3 regions of the Amycolatopsis sp. NPDC006125 genome follow, and region 1 is predicted to be linked to each of the others. Evidence: riboswitches for the same ligand, from Rfam matches in the RefSeq annotation. Region 1 holds a riboswitch; each other region holds the start of a gene.
What was found. A riboswitch is a leader RNA that binds a small molecule or an ion and turns the genes downstream of it on or off. The one in region 1 is predicted to bind cobalamin.
Positions count from the first base shown of each region.

Region 1 (5,362 bases):
GGGTCGGGGCGGTGCACCTGGTAGAGGTCGACGTGGTCGACGCCGAGCCGGCGCAGGCTGTCGTCCAGCGCCCGGGTCAGCCAGCGGCGGGAGCTGCTGCCGGGCCTGTTCAGGCCGTAGAAGTGCCCCTTGGTCGCGAGGACGACGTCGTCGCGGCGCCCCTTGAGCGCCTTGCCGACGATCACCTCGCTCTCGCCGTCGGAGTACATGTCGGCGGTGTCGACGAAGTTGATGCCCGCGTCGAGCGCCGTGTGGATCATGCGGACCGACTCGTCGTGGTCGCGGTTGCCCCACGCGCCGAACATCATCGCGCCCAGCGTGTACTCGCTGACCTCGATACCGGTGCCGCCGAGAATCCGTCGTCGCATTTCGAGTTCCTCCTCTGGTGTGTGGTGTCCAAGTTCGCCGCGGACGAGGAGGGGGACCAGGCAACGCTCGACCTGGGTCTGGCAGTACCAGGCAACGGGTGCGCGGATCCGGATACTGGAGGCGTGGACGGAGCTGATTTCGGAGCGTTCCTCAAGGCCCGCCGCGCTGCGCTGGACCCGCGCGACGTGGGACTGCCGCAGGGGGTGACGCGGCGACGGGTCGCCGGGCTGCGCCGCGAGGAACTGGCGCAGCTGGCCGGGATCAGCGTCGACTACCTGACCCGCCTGGAGCAGGGCCGCGCGCGGAACGTGTCGGACGAGGTGCTCGATTCACTCGCCAGGGCGTTGCGCCTCACCCCGGACGAGTGCGCCTACCTGCACAACCTCGCGTCGCCGCGGCTCAAGCGAGCCGGGCGGTGCCCCGTGCAGCAGGTGCGGCCGGCGGTGCAGCAACTGCTCGACGCCATGTCGGTGCCTGCCTTCGTCTTCGGCCGCTACCTCGACGTGCTGGCGTGGAACCCGATGGGCGGCGCGATCGCGTTCGACTTCGGCTCGCTGCCGCCGCAGGAGCGCAACCTGCCGAAGCTGTTCTTCCTCGGCGAGGACGAGGCACGCGCCCTGCACCCCGAGTTCGACCAGGTCTGCGAGGAGCTGGTGGCGAACCTGCGTGCCGAGGCCGGCCGGTGCCCCGGCGATCCGCGCCTGGCCCAGCTGATCGGCGAGCTGTCACTGGGCAGCGACCTGTTCCGCCACCTGTGGGCCGGGCACCACGTGCGGGAGAAGGCACACGGCCACAAGCGGATCCACAACCCGCTGGTCGGCGAGCTGCACCTGCGGTACGAAACGCTGCGCCTGCCGGACGAACCGGACCAGGCGATCGTCACCTACACCGCCGAACCAGGCTCGGAGTCCGAGCGCGCGCTGGGCCTGTTGGCCAGCTGGATCGCCACCGACGACATCGATCAGGCCACGTTGCGCCGCGCGGCGGGCGGCTGATACTTCCGGGACTGCGCCGACGGCTCGGCGAGGTCCCGGCCGGTCTCGCCGGTGCTGGTGCGGCTCGCCGGTTCGGCACCGGCCCGGTTGCCCGGCCACGGCCGCCGGCCGTCGCGGCGCGCCACCAGCACCGCGCAGAACAGGCCGAACAGCAGCGGCAGGTGGCTGGCCAGCCGTTCCCAGCCGACCCGGCCGGCGACCAGGTCCAGCACGGACAACCCGACGAGCACCGCGGCGAAGCTGAGCAGGACCGGCAGCTGGCTGCGTGCCTGCCGCGGCTTCGCGGCCGCCCACAGCAGGGCGATCGCGATGGCGAAGTTGAACGCCGCGGCCTCGTGTTCGAGGTGCGATCCCGGCTGAACGGCCATCCCGTCGGCCATCCGCTGGGGCACGAACAACAGCGACACCACGATGGACAACTGGGCGATCGCGGTGAGGACCAGCGCCAGCCGCGGCCAGTCGAGCCGCACCGGCCGGGCGGTCGCGGGCGCGTGGGCGAGCACTCGCGCCGACACGTCCGGCGACGCGGCGGCCGGCTCGAGGCGCACCAGGCGCGTCACCGCCGCCGCCTCGTCCTGCCAGGTCAGACAGGCCGCGCAGCGCGAGACGTGCTCGTCGAGCGCCACCGGATCCACCCCGGGGTCCTCGCCGTCGAGATTGGCGGAGATCGCCTCGCGCGCGGTTGCACAGTCCATATTTGCATTGTCGTCCGCGCGCACTGGATGGTTCCCCTCACCGCTCCGGATTCTGGGACCGGTTGGGATTTCACAGACCTGTGATGTTTCCTTGACGCCGGATGCCGCGGAGGCCATAAGGTCATCGGTCAGGGCCCGCACCGTCAGGCCGCACTGGGAGGAACGCGAACGTGGACGACGACGAGATCACCCGGGACGCCTTCCTGGCGGCGCGCGGCGATCGGGTGGCCGCCGAGCGCTTCGTGTCCGCCACCCAACGGCAGCTGCACCGCCTGCTGACCTACCTGTCCAACCCCGGCGTCGCCGAGGACCTGGTGCAGGAGACCTACCTGCGCGCCTTCGCCGCCCTGCCGTCGTTCGCAGGCCGGTCGCCCGCCCGGATGTGGCTGCTGTCGATCGCCAAGCGCGTCGCCGCCGACCACCTGCGCGGCACCCGCCGCCGCCCGCAGACCAGCCAGGTCGACGACTGGGTGGCCACCGCGGAGCAGAGCGGCGCCCAGACGCCGGACCACGGCCGGCTCGTCGTGCTGCGCAAGCTGATCGCCGAGCTGGAGCCGGAGCGCCGCGAGGCGTTCGTGCTCACGCAGGTGATCGGGTTGTCCTACGCCGACGCGGCGGAGGTGTGCGACTGCGCGGTCGGCACCATCCGGTCCCGCGTGTTCCGGGCCCGCGAGGACCTGACCGCCGCGCTCAGCTCGAACGGGCGGGCGGCCTCACTCGGCTGAGCTCCACCGGTGCTCGACCCTGGCGAGCCGCCAGTACGCGATCGCGGCCGCCCACACCACCACGAACAACCCGACGACGATGTAGCCGACGCTGTCGAGGTCGATGTCCGCGATCCAGTCGATCAGCGCGCCCGACCAGCCCAGGTCGTCCCTGGCCACACCGACCAGCTCGATCGTGCCGATGACCAGCGCCACCGCGACGGACAGGCCGGTGATCGTGAGGTTGTAGTAGATCTTGCGGACCGGGTTGGCGAACGCCCAGTCGTAGGCGAAGTTCATGAACGTGCCGTCGAGCGTGTCGAACAGGCTCATGCCGGCGGCGAACAGCAGCGGCAGGCACAGGATCGCGTACCAGGGCAGGCCCGCCGCCGCGCCGGACCCGGCCAGTGCCAGGAGCAGCACCTCGGTCGCGGTGTCGAATCCGACGCCGAACAGCAGCCCGACCAGGTACATCTGGCCCGGGCGGCGGATCGAGCGGGTGAGCCTGCCGAGGAAGCGGTTGACGAACCCGCGCGAGTCGAGCCGCGCCTCCAGCTCGGCCTCGTCGAAGCGGCCGCGGCGCAGCTCGCGCCACACCTTCCAGATGCCGATCAACGCGACCAGGTTCAGGATGCCGATCAGGTACAGGAACCCGCCGGACGCTCCGGTGGAGATCACGCCGAGCACCTTGTGCGCGGAGGAGCCGTCCTCGGTCCAGCTCAGGATGCCCTTCGCGCCGATCGCGACGAGCACCGCCAGCACGACGACCACGGTGGAGTGCCCGAGCGCGAACCAGAACCCGACCGAGACCGGGCGCTGCCCCTCGGCCATCAGCTTGCGGGTGGTGTTGTCGATCGCGGCGATGTGGTCGGCGTCGAACGCGTGCCGCATGCCGAGCGTGTACGCCGTGAGTCCCAGCCCGAAGCCGAACACCTGCGCGCCGACGGCGTAGTGCCCGGGCACCACGAGCAACGCGAGAATCCCGAACGCGACCGCGTGCAACACGACGATCGCCAGCAGCAACAGACCCGTGCGGTAGGTGTCCTGCCTGCGCCAGGACATGGTGGGTGAAGTCCCCATGGAGACCGCCTTCCAGCACCTCGTGGATGGTCCAACGTGCCGTGGCCGGTCTCCTGGCTTCGGATCGACATCCGCGGCCCGCCTTCCCGGACTCGCGTCCAGTGGCTGTCCCGGGCCGGGACTTCCCGTTCACAGTGGCGAGGGCCGCGCCGGTTTCACACCGGACTTCCCGAGCACCACGGCCCGCTCACGGTACGTTTCGGCCTCGCGGCGGGGCAAGAGCCATCCCGGTGACCGGCGCCCTACCGCCGGGACGCCGAGTTGTGCTGCGCCGCCGTCGCTTCGTCCACCAGCGACTTCGCGACGCGTTTGGCCGTGGCGACCGCCGTCGGCGCGACCTCCAGCGACGCCGCGACCGTCGCGCCCTCGACCAGGACGAGCAGCGCCTCCGCCAGCCGTGCCGGGTTCCGCGCGCCCGCGTCCACGGCCAGATCCCGCAGGTAGCCCAGCAACCACTGCTTCGACGCCGCGATCACCTGCCGGCCGGGGTGGTCGGCCGACGGCAGTTCGGCGTGCGCGTTGACGAACGCGCAGCCGCGCGTGTTCTCGGTGTCAAGCCAGTCTGCGAGCGCGTCGAACACCCTGAGCAGCTTCTGGGCCGGAGTCGTCCGGGAGCCGGCGAAGGAGCGCACCCGCTCCCGCCACCGCTCGTCCCGGCGGCGCAGGTAGAGCGCGACCAGGTCGGCCTTGGAGCCGAACCGGTCGTACAGGGTCTTCTTGGTGACCCCGGCCTCGGCGGCGATCGTGTCCACACCGACCGCGTGGATCCCGTTGTCGTAGAACAGTTTCCCGGCGACCGTGAGGATCCGTTCGGCGGCCGGGGTCAGCGGCTTGTCCGTCTCCACGACTTGACAGTACACCGACCGGTATAGCTACCGTGGACTATACAGACCGGTATACCTGCGCGGGAGGGTGCATGCGGGGGAACGTCGTCGCCGGAAGCGGTTTCGTCCTGTTCTGGAGCTCCGGGTTCGTCGGCGCGACGCTGGGCGCCAGGTCCGGCGGCGCGGTGTCCCTCCTGGCCTGGCGGTTCCTGGCCGCGGGGCTGCTGCTCGGCGTGTGGTGGGTGGTCCGGCGGCGCTCGATGCGGCCGCGCGACGCCGCGATCCAGGCCGGTCTCGGTGTGCTCTCCCAGGGCGCGTACCTGTACTGCGTCTACGCGGCGGCCGACCTCGGCGTGGCCGCCGGGACGTCCGCGCTGATCGCGGCGCTGCAGCCGATCGTCGCGGTGGTGCTGAGCCAGTTCGTGCTGGGCGAACGCGCGGGCGCGCTGCGGTGGGCCGGGCTGGTCGGCGGGCTGGCCGGGGTGGCGCTGGTGGTCGGCGACAACCTGTCCGGCCGCCCCGGCACCCCGCCGCTGGCCTACGCGCTGCCGTTCCTGGCGATGCTCGCACTGGTCGCGGCCACGCTCATCGAACGCAAGACGGCCTCGGCCGTGCCGCTCTGGGACGGGCTGGTGGTGCAGTGCGTGACCAGCGCGGTGCTGTTCACCGGCATCGCGGCGGCCACCGGGCAGCTG
Region 1 covers NZ_JBEXTZ010000006.1:43,698-49,059, reverse strand. The annotation lists gene ABZ193_RS05035 (aldo/keto reductase) at 1-368, opposite strand, end outside; gene ABZ193_RS05030 (helix-turn-helix transcriptional regulator) at 492-1,364, shown strand; gene ABZ193_RS05025 (zf-HC2 domain-containing protein) at 1,331-2,059, opposite strand; gene ABZ193_RS05020 (sigma-70 family RNA polymerase sigma factor) at 2,230-2,784, shown strand; gene ABZ193_RS05015 (HoxN/HupN/NixA family nickel/cobalt transporter) at 2,773-3,825, opposite strand; cobalamin riboswitch at 3,869-4,039, opposite strand; gene ABZ193_RS05010 (TetR/AcrR family transcriptional regulator) at 4,086-4,688, opposite strand; gene ABZ193_RS05005 (DMT family transporter) at 4,760-5,362, shown strand, end outside.

Region 2 (5,362 bases), on a different contig from region 1:
CTCGCTGACAGCAACGCGCTGGAGTACACCGTGGCAAGCGGTGTTCCGGCCAACCCGAAGTTGAAGCCGTTCACCGAGCTGGACCCGCCCGCCGTGGACCTCGCGACGCTGAACGGGCCGATGGTCGTGAGCATGATGCAGAAGGCGGGGTTGATCTGAGCCGCTCGGTCTCGCCGGCGGTGCGGGCCGGCGCCCGCCGGTTCCGGGCTGGGAGACGGCCGCGGGGGACGGCTGTCCTCCGGTCGGCAGCTGGCCTGGTGGGGTTGCTCGCGCTGGTGCCGCTGGGATTCGTCGTCGTCTACACCATCGGCGCGGGGTGGGCGCAGATCGAGCAACTGGTCTTCCGTCCGCGCACCGCCGAACTGTTGTGGAACACCGTCCGGCTGGTAGGCGGATCAGTGCTGCTGTCCGCGGCGATCGGTATCGGCGCGGCCTGGCTGGTCGAGCGGACCTCGCTGCCCGGTCGCAGGGTGTGGCACGTGCTCCTGGTCGCCCCGTTGGCCGTTCCCGCTTTCGTGAACAGCTACGGATGGGTGTCCCTGTTGCCGGGCGCGAACGGGTACTACGCCGCCGTCTCGATCGTGACGCTGTCGTACTTCCCGCTGGTGTACCTCCCCGTGGGCGCGGCACTGCGGGGACTCGACCCCGTGCTGGAGGAGAGCGCCCACAGCCTGGGGTACGGCCGGTTCCGCACGTTCCGGCTCGTCGTGCTGCCACAGCTGCGGCCCGCGGTGCTGGGCGGGTGCCTGCTCGTCGGGCTGCACCTGCTGGCGGAGTTCGGAGCGTTGCAGATGCTGCGCTTCCCGACGTTCACGACGGCCGTCTACGACCAGTTCCAGTCCTCGTTCAACGGACCGGCCGCGAACATGCTCGCCGCCGTGCTGGCGTTGCTCTGCCTGCTCCTGCTACTGGGTGAGCTGCGGCTGCAGGGCCGGCTGCGGTACGCCCGGGTCGGGGCGGGCGCCGCACGACAGGCCGCGCCGACCAGGCTCGGCGGTTTCACCGGGCCGGCGGTCGTGACCTTGGCCGCTCTCGTCCTCCTGACGCTCGGAGTTCCTCTGGGCAGCCTCGCGTTCTGGCTCACGACCGGTCCGCCGGCCGATGTCCCGACCGGGGAGCTCTTCTCGGCGACGGGGATGTCCCTCGGTTTGGCGGCCCTGGGTGCGGTCGTCACGGTTCTGCTCGCGATCCCGGTCGGCTGGCTGGCGGTACGGAACCGAGGGCGGTTCGCCACCTCGATCGAAAGGCTGACCTACTTCGGCAGCGGCCTTCCCGGCATCGTTGTCGCCCTGGCCCTGGTCACCGTCAGCATCCGGCTGACGCCCGCGCTCTACCAGACGACCGTCCTGCTGATCGTCGCGTACGCGATCCTCTTCCTGCCCCGCGCGGTGGTCAACGTGCGGACGGCGCTGGCACAGGCCCCACCGGAGCTCGAAGACGTCGCGCATGGTCTCGGTCTCACGCGTCTGGCAACCCTGCGGCGGGTCACGCTCCCGCTGATCGCTCCCGGCCTGGGCACCGGCGCCGCGCTCGTCTTCATCGCCGTCGCGACGGAGCTCACCGCCACCCTCCTGCTGTCGCCGATCGGCACGCAGACCCTGGCGACCCAGTTCTGGGAGTACAGCAACAGCGTCGAATACGGCGCGGCGGCCCCCTTCGCTGTCGTGATGGTGTTGCTGTCCGCCCCAGCCACCTACCTGCTGACCTGTGAGGCGAGAAGGGCAACCGGGAGATGACCGAGCTGACCCTGTCCGGCATCGTCAAGTCGTTCGGCCGGACCCGCGTACTCCGCGGTGTCGACCTGCACGTCCCGGCCCGCGGGATCACCGCGATCCTCGGTCCGTCCGGGTGCGGGAAGTCCACCCTGCTACGGCTGATCGCCGGGTTCGCCGATCCCGATTCCGGCACCATCACCTTCGGTGGCCGGACGGTGTTCGCCGACGGCCGGTCGATGCCGCCACAACGGCGCAGGGTCGGATACGTGCCCCAGGAGGGTGCGTTGTTTCCGCACCGGACCGTCGCCGAGAACATCACCTTCGGGCTGTCGCGGCACGCCCGCCGTGCCGGCCACCGCCTGACCGAACTGCTCGACCTGGTCGGTTTGGACCACGAGCTCGCGTCCCGCTTCCCGCACGAACTCTCCGGGGGACAGCAACAGCGTGTCGCGCTGGCCCGCGCGCTCGCTCCCGCACCTGCGATCGTACTGCTGGACGAGCCCTTCTCGGCACTCGACGCCGGGTTGCGCGAGGGCACCAGGAGAGCCGTGCTGTCCGCACTGCGCGGCGCGGGCGCGACCGCCGTTCTGGTGACCCATGACCAGGCGGAGGCCCTGTCCCTCGCCGATGAGGTCGCCGTGATGCGTGCTGGCCGGCTGGTGCAGCTCGCGGCACCGGCGACGCTCTATCACCGGCCGCGGGACGCGGACGTGGCGCGGTTCGTCGGCGAGGCCGTCCTGCTGCCCGCGTGGGTGCGCGATGGCATCGCGGATTGCGTTCTGGGAACCGTCCCGGTCCGGGAAGTCACGGTCGAAGGCCCGGCGGAGGTTCTGGTGCGACCTGAGCAGATCAAGGTCAATGCGGGCGAGGAAGCCGGGGTGGAAGCACGGGTCCGTGAGGTCAGCTTCTACGGCCATGACGCCTCGGTGGTGCTCGACATCGTGCCCGGCGGCCCGCGGATCACCGCCCGGGTCCCCTGCGTGGGTCTGCCTGACCCCGGAGACCGGGTCCGGCTCGCGGTGGACGGTGACGTACTCGCCTTCCCCACATCGGACAGTGACAACGATCACTGATAGTAGATCCGCCCGGTTGCCGGATTGACCGGGCGAGGGCGCCGGGAGATGCTGCTTGCCGACAAGTGCAGATCGAGGCGACGGTGCGCAGGAACCCGGTGTGATTCCGGGACGGTCCCGCCACTGTGACCGGGTAGCGAACCCCATGACGACCACGGCCGGCTCATTCCGGCGGGAAGGTCGGGGCGAGCGGTGACCCGGGAGTCAGGACACTGACCCGTCGGCTTCCTTGACCGGGGCGCGTGTACCCCGTGAGGAGATGAAGGGTGGCGACTCCAGCCGTTCCCCAGCCTGCCCGGTCGCGGGTGCTGACCAAGGGCGCCCGCGACATCGTCATCGCCGGACTGGCGGTGGCGATCGCCCTGCTCACGCTCTACGCGATCTTCCTGGACCAGGGGGCGCTGCTGTCCCCGGTGTTCGGCGAACTCTCGTCGGCCATGAACTACATCCACGAATTCGCCCACGACGGACGGCACCTGCTCGCCGCGCCGTGCCACTGAACGGGGCCGGTCATGACGCTCTTGCCTCTCCTCGGCCGTGGGCTGCTCGCCGGCGGTGCCGCGGGCCTGCTCTCCGGAGCCTTTTCCTGGGTGTTCGCCGAGCCCGTTCTCGACCGCGCCATCGCCTTGGAAGCGGCCCGCCGGGCGGCCGAGGGTGCGCCGGAATCCGCAGAGGTGTTCAGCCGCTCGACGCAGCAGGCGGGGCTCCTGTTCGGTACCACGGTCACCGGCCTCGCCTTCGGAGTGCTGTTCGCCGTGGTGTACGCGGTCCTGCAGCGCCGGCGGCCGGAGGATCGTCCGTGGTCGCTGTCGTTGCGCCTCGCCGGTGCGGCGTTCCTGGCCGTGGAGTTCCTGCCGTTCCTGCGGTATCCCGGGAACCCGCCGGGAGTCGGCGCGCCCGCGACGGTCTCCGAGCGGGCGAACTCATGGCTTGCCGCCATCGCGATCAGCATCGTGTTCGTCATGGCGGCCTGGCAGCTGGCCGGGTACCTGCGACGGCGGGGCGTGCCGGACCCGGCGCGACAGTTCGCGGTCGCGGGAACGGTGGTCATCGGCCTGATCGTGCTGTTCCTGCTGCCGGACAACCCGGATCCGGTGACCGCCCCGGCGACGCTGGTCTGGCAGTTCCGGCTGCTCTCGCTGGCCTCGCTCGGTCTGTTGTGGACCGCGTTGGGAGCGGGGTTCGGTTTGCTCGGCGAACGGGCGAGGCCCGTGGTTCATCGAGCACCGGCGCGCCTGGCTCACTCGTAGGGCGGCAGCCGAGGGGCGTCGCTTTCAGGCAACGGCGAGCTGGCAGGTCGCGATGACAGCGGTCAGCACGCCGATGGCGGCGGCCGCGGGCAGGACCACCGCCGTCAGGGCCGCAAGGCCCGACCAGACTGCCCGCGGGCGCGGTCGGGCTGGTGCGGGGTTGGCGTCCAGCCGGGTCAGCCGGTGGCTGACGGAGTCGTCGGCGAGTGTGAGCGAGCCGTACGGCAGGTCGTGAGAGGCCAATGCGCTGATGGCTGAGCGGATCGCTTCGGCGCCGCAAGTGCGGGCTGCCGCGTCGTCGGCGGCGAGCTCGACCAGTTCGCGTGCCGCCGCAGGGGCCTGGCGGAACAACGGGACGATCGGCAGTGCCTTGCTCAGGGAATCGAGCAGCAGGATCAACAGGTGGTGCCTGCCGCGCAGGTGGGCGTACTCGTGCTCGAGTGCGGCAGCTGTTCCCACCGGGGACAGGGTCCGGGCGAGGCCGGTCGTCGCCACCACGATGCCGGCGGGACGGCGGGCGAGGCTGAAGGCCATCGGCTCGTCGTCGTCGACCCAGAAGGTCGGCGGCGAATCTCCGTCGCATCGCGCGATAGCGCGAAGTGTGGTCAGGCACTCTTCGCTCGTATGGGCCCGCTCGCGGAGGTCGCGCACCGTGTACCGGGCGAACCGGGCGGCCACCACGATGAGGAGCAGCGCTCCGGCCAGTCCGGTCAGTTGCCCGGCCGAGGGAAGGGTGCCACGGGAGAGCGCGGTCCAGCAGTCCTCAGCCGTCTTCACCAGGAAGATGCCGTGTCCGGGTGTGAGCAGAAGAATCACGCCCACTGTCGCGGACAGGGCAACTCCGAGGACCGCCATCAGCCATGCGGCCAGGATCGTCCGCGGGGCCCGGCTCGGATCCTGCCGGCACAGCAGTGCCGGGACGCACCATCCCACCACGACTGCCCCGGCGAGCAGTGCGAAGGCCACGAGCATGTCCGCACCGGCTTTCTCTCGACGTCGGAAACGGCATCGTAACTACTACGAGTAATAGTACACAGGGATACGTCCGGAATGTCCCCCGAGTGGGTCAGGTGTGTCCGGCCGTGTTTCCGGTCTTGATCTACTAGCGTTTCTAGTAGATCAAGACCGGTGGGTGGGAGGGCGGCGGTGACAGCCAGGGAAAGCAGGTGGCGCGGGCGGACAGTCGTGTCGGTCTTGCTGGCCGCCTCGCTGGGTATCACGGGCACCAGCGCGGCCGTTCCCCCGCCGCCGCCGAATCCGAGCGATTCCGAAATCGATTCGAGCCGACGGGCTGCCGAGTCGGGCGCGGCCGAGGTCGGGGTGC
Region 2 covers NZ_JBEXTZ010000029.1:35,874-41,235, reverse strand. The annotation lists gene ABZ193_RS17045 (iron ABC transporter substrate-binding protein) at 1-159, shown strand, start outside; gene ABZ193_RS17040 (iron ABC transporter permease) at 258-1,736, shown strand; gene ABZ193_RS17035 (ABC transporter ATP-binding protein) at 1,733-2,788, shown strand; cobalamin riboswitch at 2,835-3,024, shown strand; gene ABZ193_RS17030 (CbtB-domain containing protein) at 3,055-3,288, shown strand; gene ABZ193_RS17025 (CbtA family protein) at 3,301-4,038, shown strand; gene ABZ193_RS17020 (M56 family metallopeptidase) at 4,063-5,010, opposite strand; gene ABZ193_RS17015 (NlpC/P60 family protein) at 5,224-5,362, shown strand, end outside.
Region 2: another riboswitch for cobalamin. It lies ahead of ABZ193_RS17030 (CbtB-domain containing protein); the one in region 1 lies ahead of ABZ193_RS05015 (HoxN/HupN/NixA family nickel/cobalt transporter).

Region 3 (5,362 bases), on a different contig from region 1:
GTTCAGCTCGGCCGCCACGTCCACGCCGTCCAGGTGGTCGCGCAGCGTCTCGCGGAACCGGACCAGGCGCGCCAGATCCCGCTCGTCCAGGGTCAGCTCGCCCAGCCGGTGCTCGGCCAGCCAGTCGCGGGCCGACCCGGGCGTGCCGAAGTGGTCCTCGCCGTAGAGGAAGCGCGCCGAGTTGCCGAACACCTCGAGCGGACGCAGATCGTCCGGCGCGGCGGGGCGCGAGTAGGCCATACCGGCAGGTTACCTACCCCGCCGGCCGCCCCACCGCTACGAACACGCAGACCGCCAGCACCAGCAGGTTGACCGCGCTCGTGCGGTACTCGCGCAGCTTCGCATGGCTGATCGCCGCCCCGGCCATCACGACGGCGAGCCCGATCGCGGCGGCGGGCGTGAGCACGGGCGCGATCCCGGTCGCACCGGGCAGGATCAGCCCGAGCACCGCGGCCAGCTCCGCGGCGGCGACCACCCGGATGACGGGCAGCGGGAAGAACACCACCCCGGTCTGGCCGGTGTCGAGCATCCGCTGCTTCGACTGGGTGGACTTGAGCAGTCCGGACACCGGACACCAGGAACAGCGCCGCGAGCAGCCCCTGGCAGATCCACAACACGACGTTCACGTGACACGCCTCCTTCCGTATCACCCACCGGACGAGGCGGCGCGGGCTAACGTGACCGCATGGCCAACGAGGACGAGGCACGCGACTGGAACGGCGACACCGGCCGCTACTGGGCCGACCACGCCGAGCACTACGACGCGATGCTCGCGCACCTGACCCCGCACCTCCTCGACGCCGCCCGCATCGAGCCGGGCGAGCGGGTCCTCGACATCGGCTGCGGCTGCGGCACCACCACGCTGCTCGCGGCCGGGCGGGGCGCGACCGTCCTCGGCGCGGACCTGTCCGGCCCGATGCTCGCCGTGGCGCGGGAGCGTGCCGCCGGGCTCGAGGGGGTGCGGTTCGAGCAGACCGACGTGCAGGTCCACGACTTCGGTGCGGCCTCGTTCGACCTCGCGCTCAGCCGGTTCGGCGTGATGTTCTTCGACGACCCGCTCGCCGCCTTCACCAACGTCGCGCGGGCGCTGCGGCCCGGCGGGCGGCTGGCGTTCCTGTGCTGGCAGGACGTGCGCGAGAACGAGCACCGGGTGCTGGCGCTGGACGCGGTCGCCCCGCACGTCGACACCGCCGACGCCGTCCCGCCCGGCCCCGGCCCGTTCTCGTTCGCCCAGCCGGGCTACCTGCGCGAGCTGCTGACCGGCGCGGGGCTGACCGGGATCGCCGTGGACGACGTGCGGGCGCCGGTCCGGCTCGGCGCCGACGCCACGTCGGCGGCCGATTTCCTGCGCCGCGGCGCGATGCTGCGGACGATCTTCGAGCGGTACCCGGCGGAAACGGTCGAGCGGGCGGTCGCCGCGCTGACCGAGGCCCTCGTCCCGCACGAGACGCCCGACGGCGTGCTGCTGGGCGCGGCTGCCTGGCTCGTCACCGCGCGCCGGCCGTGACGGAGTCCCTTCTGGACAGCGCACTCTGATTCCACAGTGGAGGAGTGGGGTTCGTCTCGCACGGCCGGAAAACGATTGCTCCTGCGGTAAATTGGCGCAACGTGCCCGCTGAACCGCTGCTCACCCTCGGCCCGTGGCAACTGCTGTTCCTCGTGGTGGCCGGGGTCGGGGCGGGCCTGACCGGTTCGATCGCGGGGCTCGCGTCGCTGGTGTCCTACCCGGCGCTGCTGGCGATCGGTGTGCCGCCGGTCACCGCGAACGTGACCAACACCGTCGCGTTGATGGGCAACACGGTCGGCTCGGCGGCCGGTTCGCGTCCCGAGTTGCGCGGGCAGCGCGCCCGGTTGCTGCGGCTGTGCGCGATCACGGCGGTCGGCGGCGCGGCGGGCAGCGCGCTGCTGCTGCTCACTCCGGAGGGCACGTTCGCCTACATCGTCCCGTTCCTGATCGGCGGCGCGTCGATTCTCCTGCTGTTCTCCCCGCGCCTGGCCGAACGCGCCGGCCGTGGTGACGGCGGGCTGACCGCGGGCACCGCCACGGGCGCGTTCCTGGTCGCGATCTACGGCGGCTACTTCGGCGCGGCGGCCGGGGTGATCATGCTGGCGCTGCTGTCCGCGGCCTGGGCGCAGCCGCTGGCCAGGACGAACGCGGCGAAGAACATCGTCACCGGTGCGGCCAACCTGGTGGCCGCCGTGGTGTTCGCGTTCACCGGCTCGGTGCTCTGGCCCGCGGCGGCGGCCCTGTGCCTCGGTCTGGTCGCCGGATCCTTCGTGGGGCCCGCGGTGGTCCGCCGCCTGCCCGCGGCGCCACTCCGGGTCGCGATCGCGCTGGCGGGCATGGGCCTGGCCGTCACGCTGGCCTGGCAGGCCTGGAACTAGAAGTGCTACCTTCGCGGGCGGTGCCGAGGGGCGCTGCGACGGGCCCGGCCCGCCACGCTCGGCACCGTCTCCTGCAGCAAGGGCGCCTTCTCACCCGAGGAGGCGCAGATGCTCGTCGGACACCTCGCCGCGATCTTCCGCTACCCGGTCAAGTCCATGGCCGCGCAACCGCTGGACGAGGCCGCCGTCTCCTGGCACGGCCTCGACGGTGACCGGCGCTGGGCGTTCGTCCGGCCGGGCCAGGAGGCGAACGGCTTCCCCTGGCTCACCATCCGCAGGCGCAACGACCTGGTCCGCTACCAGGTCGTCGGCGAGTCCCAGGTCCGCACCCCGGACGGCCGCCTGCACGACGTCACCGATCCCGCGCTCGCGGCGGAGCTCGGCGCCGCGAGCGTCCAGAAACTGGACCGCGGCACCTTCGACAGCGCGCCGTTGTCCCTGATCACCACCCGCAGTGCCGGCGCCGAGCCGCTGCGCTTCCGCCCCAACCTCCTCGTCGACACCGACGTGCCCGAGGAGGACTGGATCGGCCGCACGCTCCGCATCGGCGCCACCCGCATCCGGGTCGACCGCCGCGACCGGCGCTGCGTCGTCGTCAACGTCGATCCGCGCACCGGCCGGCGCGACCCGGCCGTCCTGCGCCGCATCGCGCGTGAGCACGACGTGTGCCTCGGCGTCTACGGGTCCACTGTGGAACCCGGCACGGTCGGGGTCGGGGACGAGGTCGTCGTGGTAGCGTGAGCCCGCCAGTCGTGCCCCGCGAGGGGCCAGGGAATCCGGTGCGAATCCGGAACTGACGCGCAGCGGTGAGCGGCGACGGGCGGGACAACGGCCACTGGACCACGCGGTCCGGGAAGGCGTTCCGCCCGGACGACCCCGAGTCCGAAGACCTGCTGGCACCCCCGCCACGGGGGAGACCGCCGGACCGGGCTCCGCGCATGAGCCCTCGACGCTAGGGGCCGCTGTGCGCCGATCGATCACCTTCCCGCTCCTCGCCGCCGTGCTGGCGCTGACCGGGTGCGCGAGCGCCACCCCCTCCGGAGACACCGCCGCCGTGGCCGTCGACAACTGCGGCCACCAGGTCCGCGTGCCGGAACCGCCGCGGCGGGCGGTCGCGCTCAACCAGGGCGCGGCGGAGATCATGCTGTCCCTCGGCCTCGCCGACCGCATGGCGGGCACCGCCACCTGGACCGATCCCGTGCTGCCGCACCTGGCCGCGGACAACGCGAAGGTGCCCCGGCTCGCCGAGAACTACCCGTCGTTCGAGACCGTGCTCGCCACCGAGCCGGACTTCGTCGCCGCCTCGTTCGGCGCCATCCTCGGCAAGGGCGGCGTCGCCACCCTCGAGCAGTTCGAGCAGCTCGGGGTGCCCGCCTACCTGTCGCCGACCGAGTGCGCCAAGGACACCAGCGGCGGCGGTGACGGCGCGCGCACCGAGACGCTGACCATGGACGCCGTCTACACCGAGATCCGCGACCTCGCGCGGATCTTCGGCGTCGAGGACCGCGGCGAACAGCTGGTCACCAGCCTGCGGGAACGGATGCGCGCGGTCGCGGGCGCAGGCGCGAACGCCCGGCTGATGTTCTGGTTCGCCAACTCCGAGGCCCCCTACCTGGCGGGTTGCTGCGGCGCGCCCGGCATCATCACGACGACCGTCGGCGCCCGCAACGTCTTCGACGACACGCGCGAGGAGTGGCCGCAGATCAACTGGGAGACGGTCGCCGAACGCGACCCGGACGTGATCGTCCTCGGCGACCTGACCCGCCGTTCGCAGACCGCGGAGAACGCGGCCGCCAAGATCGCGTTCCTGGAGTCGCACCCGGTGACCCGCGACCTGGCCGCGGTGCGGAACAAGCGGTACGTGCTGCTGTCCGGGCAGGCGATGAACCCGACGCTGCGCACCGTGGACGGCGCCGAGCAGGTCGCCGCGGCGCTGCGCGGGTTCGGGTTCGCCGGGTGACGCGCACCGCGCGCGTCCTGCCGCTGTGCGCCGGGGGCCTCGCGCTGCTCGTGGTGTCGGTGGCCGTCGCGGTGACGATCGGCCCGGCCGGGATCGGCGTGGGCGACGTCTACGCCACCGTCCTGGCCCACCTCGGTCTCGGGGAGCCGGTGCTCTCGCCGGTCCGCGACGGGATCGTGTGGCACCTGCGGATCCCGCGCGCCCTGCTCGCCGCCGTGTGCGGCGCGGGTCTGGCGGTGTGCGGGGCGGTCATGCAGTCGCTGCTGCGCAACCCGCTGGCCGACCCGTTCGTGCTCGGGGTGTCCTCGGGCGCGTCGACCGGCGCCGTGCTGGTCGTGGTGCTCGGGGTCGGCGGGGGAGTGGTGTCGTTGTCCGCTGGGGCGTTCGCCGGGGCGGTGGTGTCGTTCGGGCTCGTGCTGCTGCTCAGCCAGACGCTGGGCGGCACCACCGAGCGCGTGGTGCTGTCCGGGGTCGCGGCGATGCAGTTGTTCTCCGCGCTGACCTCGTTCGTCGTGCTGACGGCCGGGGACGCGGAAACGACGCGGGGCGTGTTGTTCTGGCTGCTCGGGTCGTTCAGCAGCGCGTCGTGGTCCGAGGTCGGCGTGTGCGCCGCGGTGCTGGTCGTCGCGCTGCTGGTGTGCTTCGGCCACGCCCGGACGCTCGACGTGCTCGCCTACGGACAGGACCTCGCCGCGGCGCTCGGGGTCGCGCTGACGCGGACGCGGATCGTGCTGATGTGCGTCACCGCGCTGCTGACGGCCGCGCTGGTGAGCGCCTGCGGGGCGGTCGGGTTCGTCGGGCTGGTGCTCCCGCACGCGGCCCGCGCACTGGTCGGCCCCGGCCACGGACGTCTGCTGCCGGTGACCGCCGTGGCCGGCGCGGTGTTCCTGGTGTGGGTCGACACGCTGGCGCGTACGGTGCTCGACCCGCAGGAGGTGCCGGTCGGCGTGGTCACGTCGATCATCGGCGTGCCCGCGTTCGTGGCCGTGCTGTACCGCAGCCGTCCACAGTGGACGC
Region 3 covers NZ_JBEXTZ010000091.1:11,034-16,395, reverse strand. The annotation lists gene ABZ193_RS33825 (CGNR zinc finger domain-containing protein) at 1-240, opposite strand, end outside; gene ABZ193_RS33820 (DoxX family protein) at 254-568, opposite strand; gene ABZ193_RS33815 (methyltransferase domain-containing protein) at 686-1,507, shown strand; gene ABZ193_RS33810 (sulfite exporter TauE/SafE family protein) at 1,609-2,385, shown strand; S-adenosyl-L-homocysteine riboswitch at 2,405-2,480, shown strand; gene ABZ193_RS33805 (MOSC domain-containing protein) at 2,494-3,126, shown strand; cobalamin riboswitch at 3,155-3,277, shown strand; gene ABZ193_RS33800 (ABC transporter substrate-binding protein) at 3,350-4,345, shown strand; gene ABZ193_RS33795 (iron chelate uptake ABC transporter family permease subunit) at 4,342-5,362, shown strand, end outside.
Region 3: another riboswitch for cobalamin. It lies ahead of ABZ193_RS33800 (ABC transporter substrate-binding protein); the one in region 1 lies ahead of ABZ193_RS05015 (HoxN/HupN/NixA family nickel/cobalt transporter).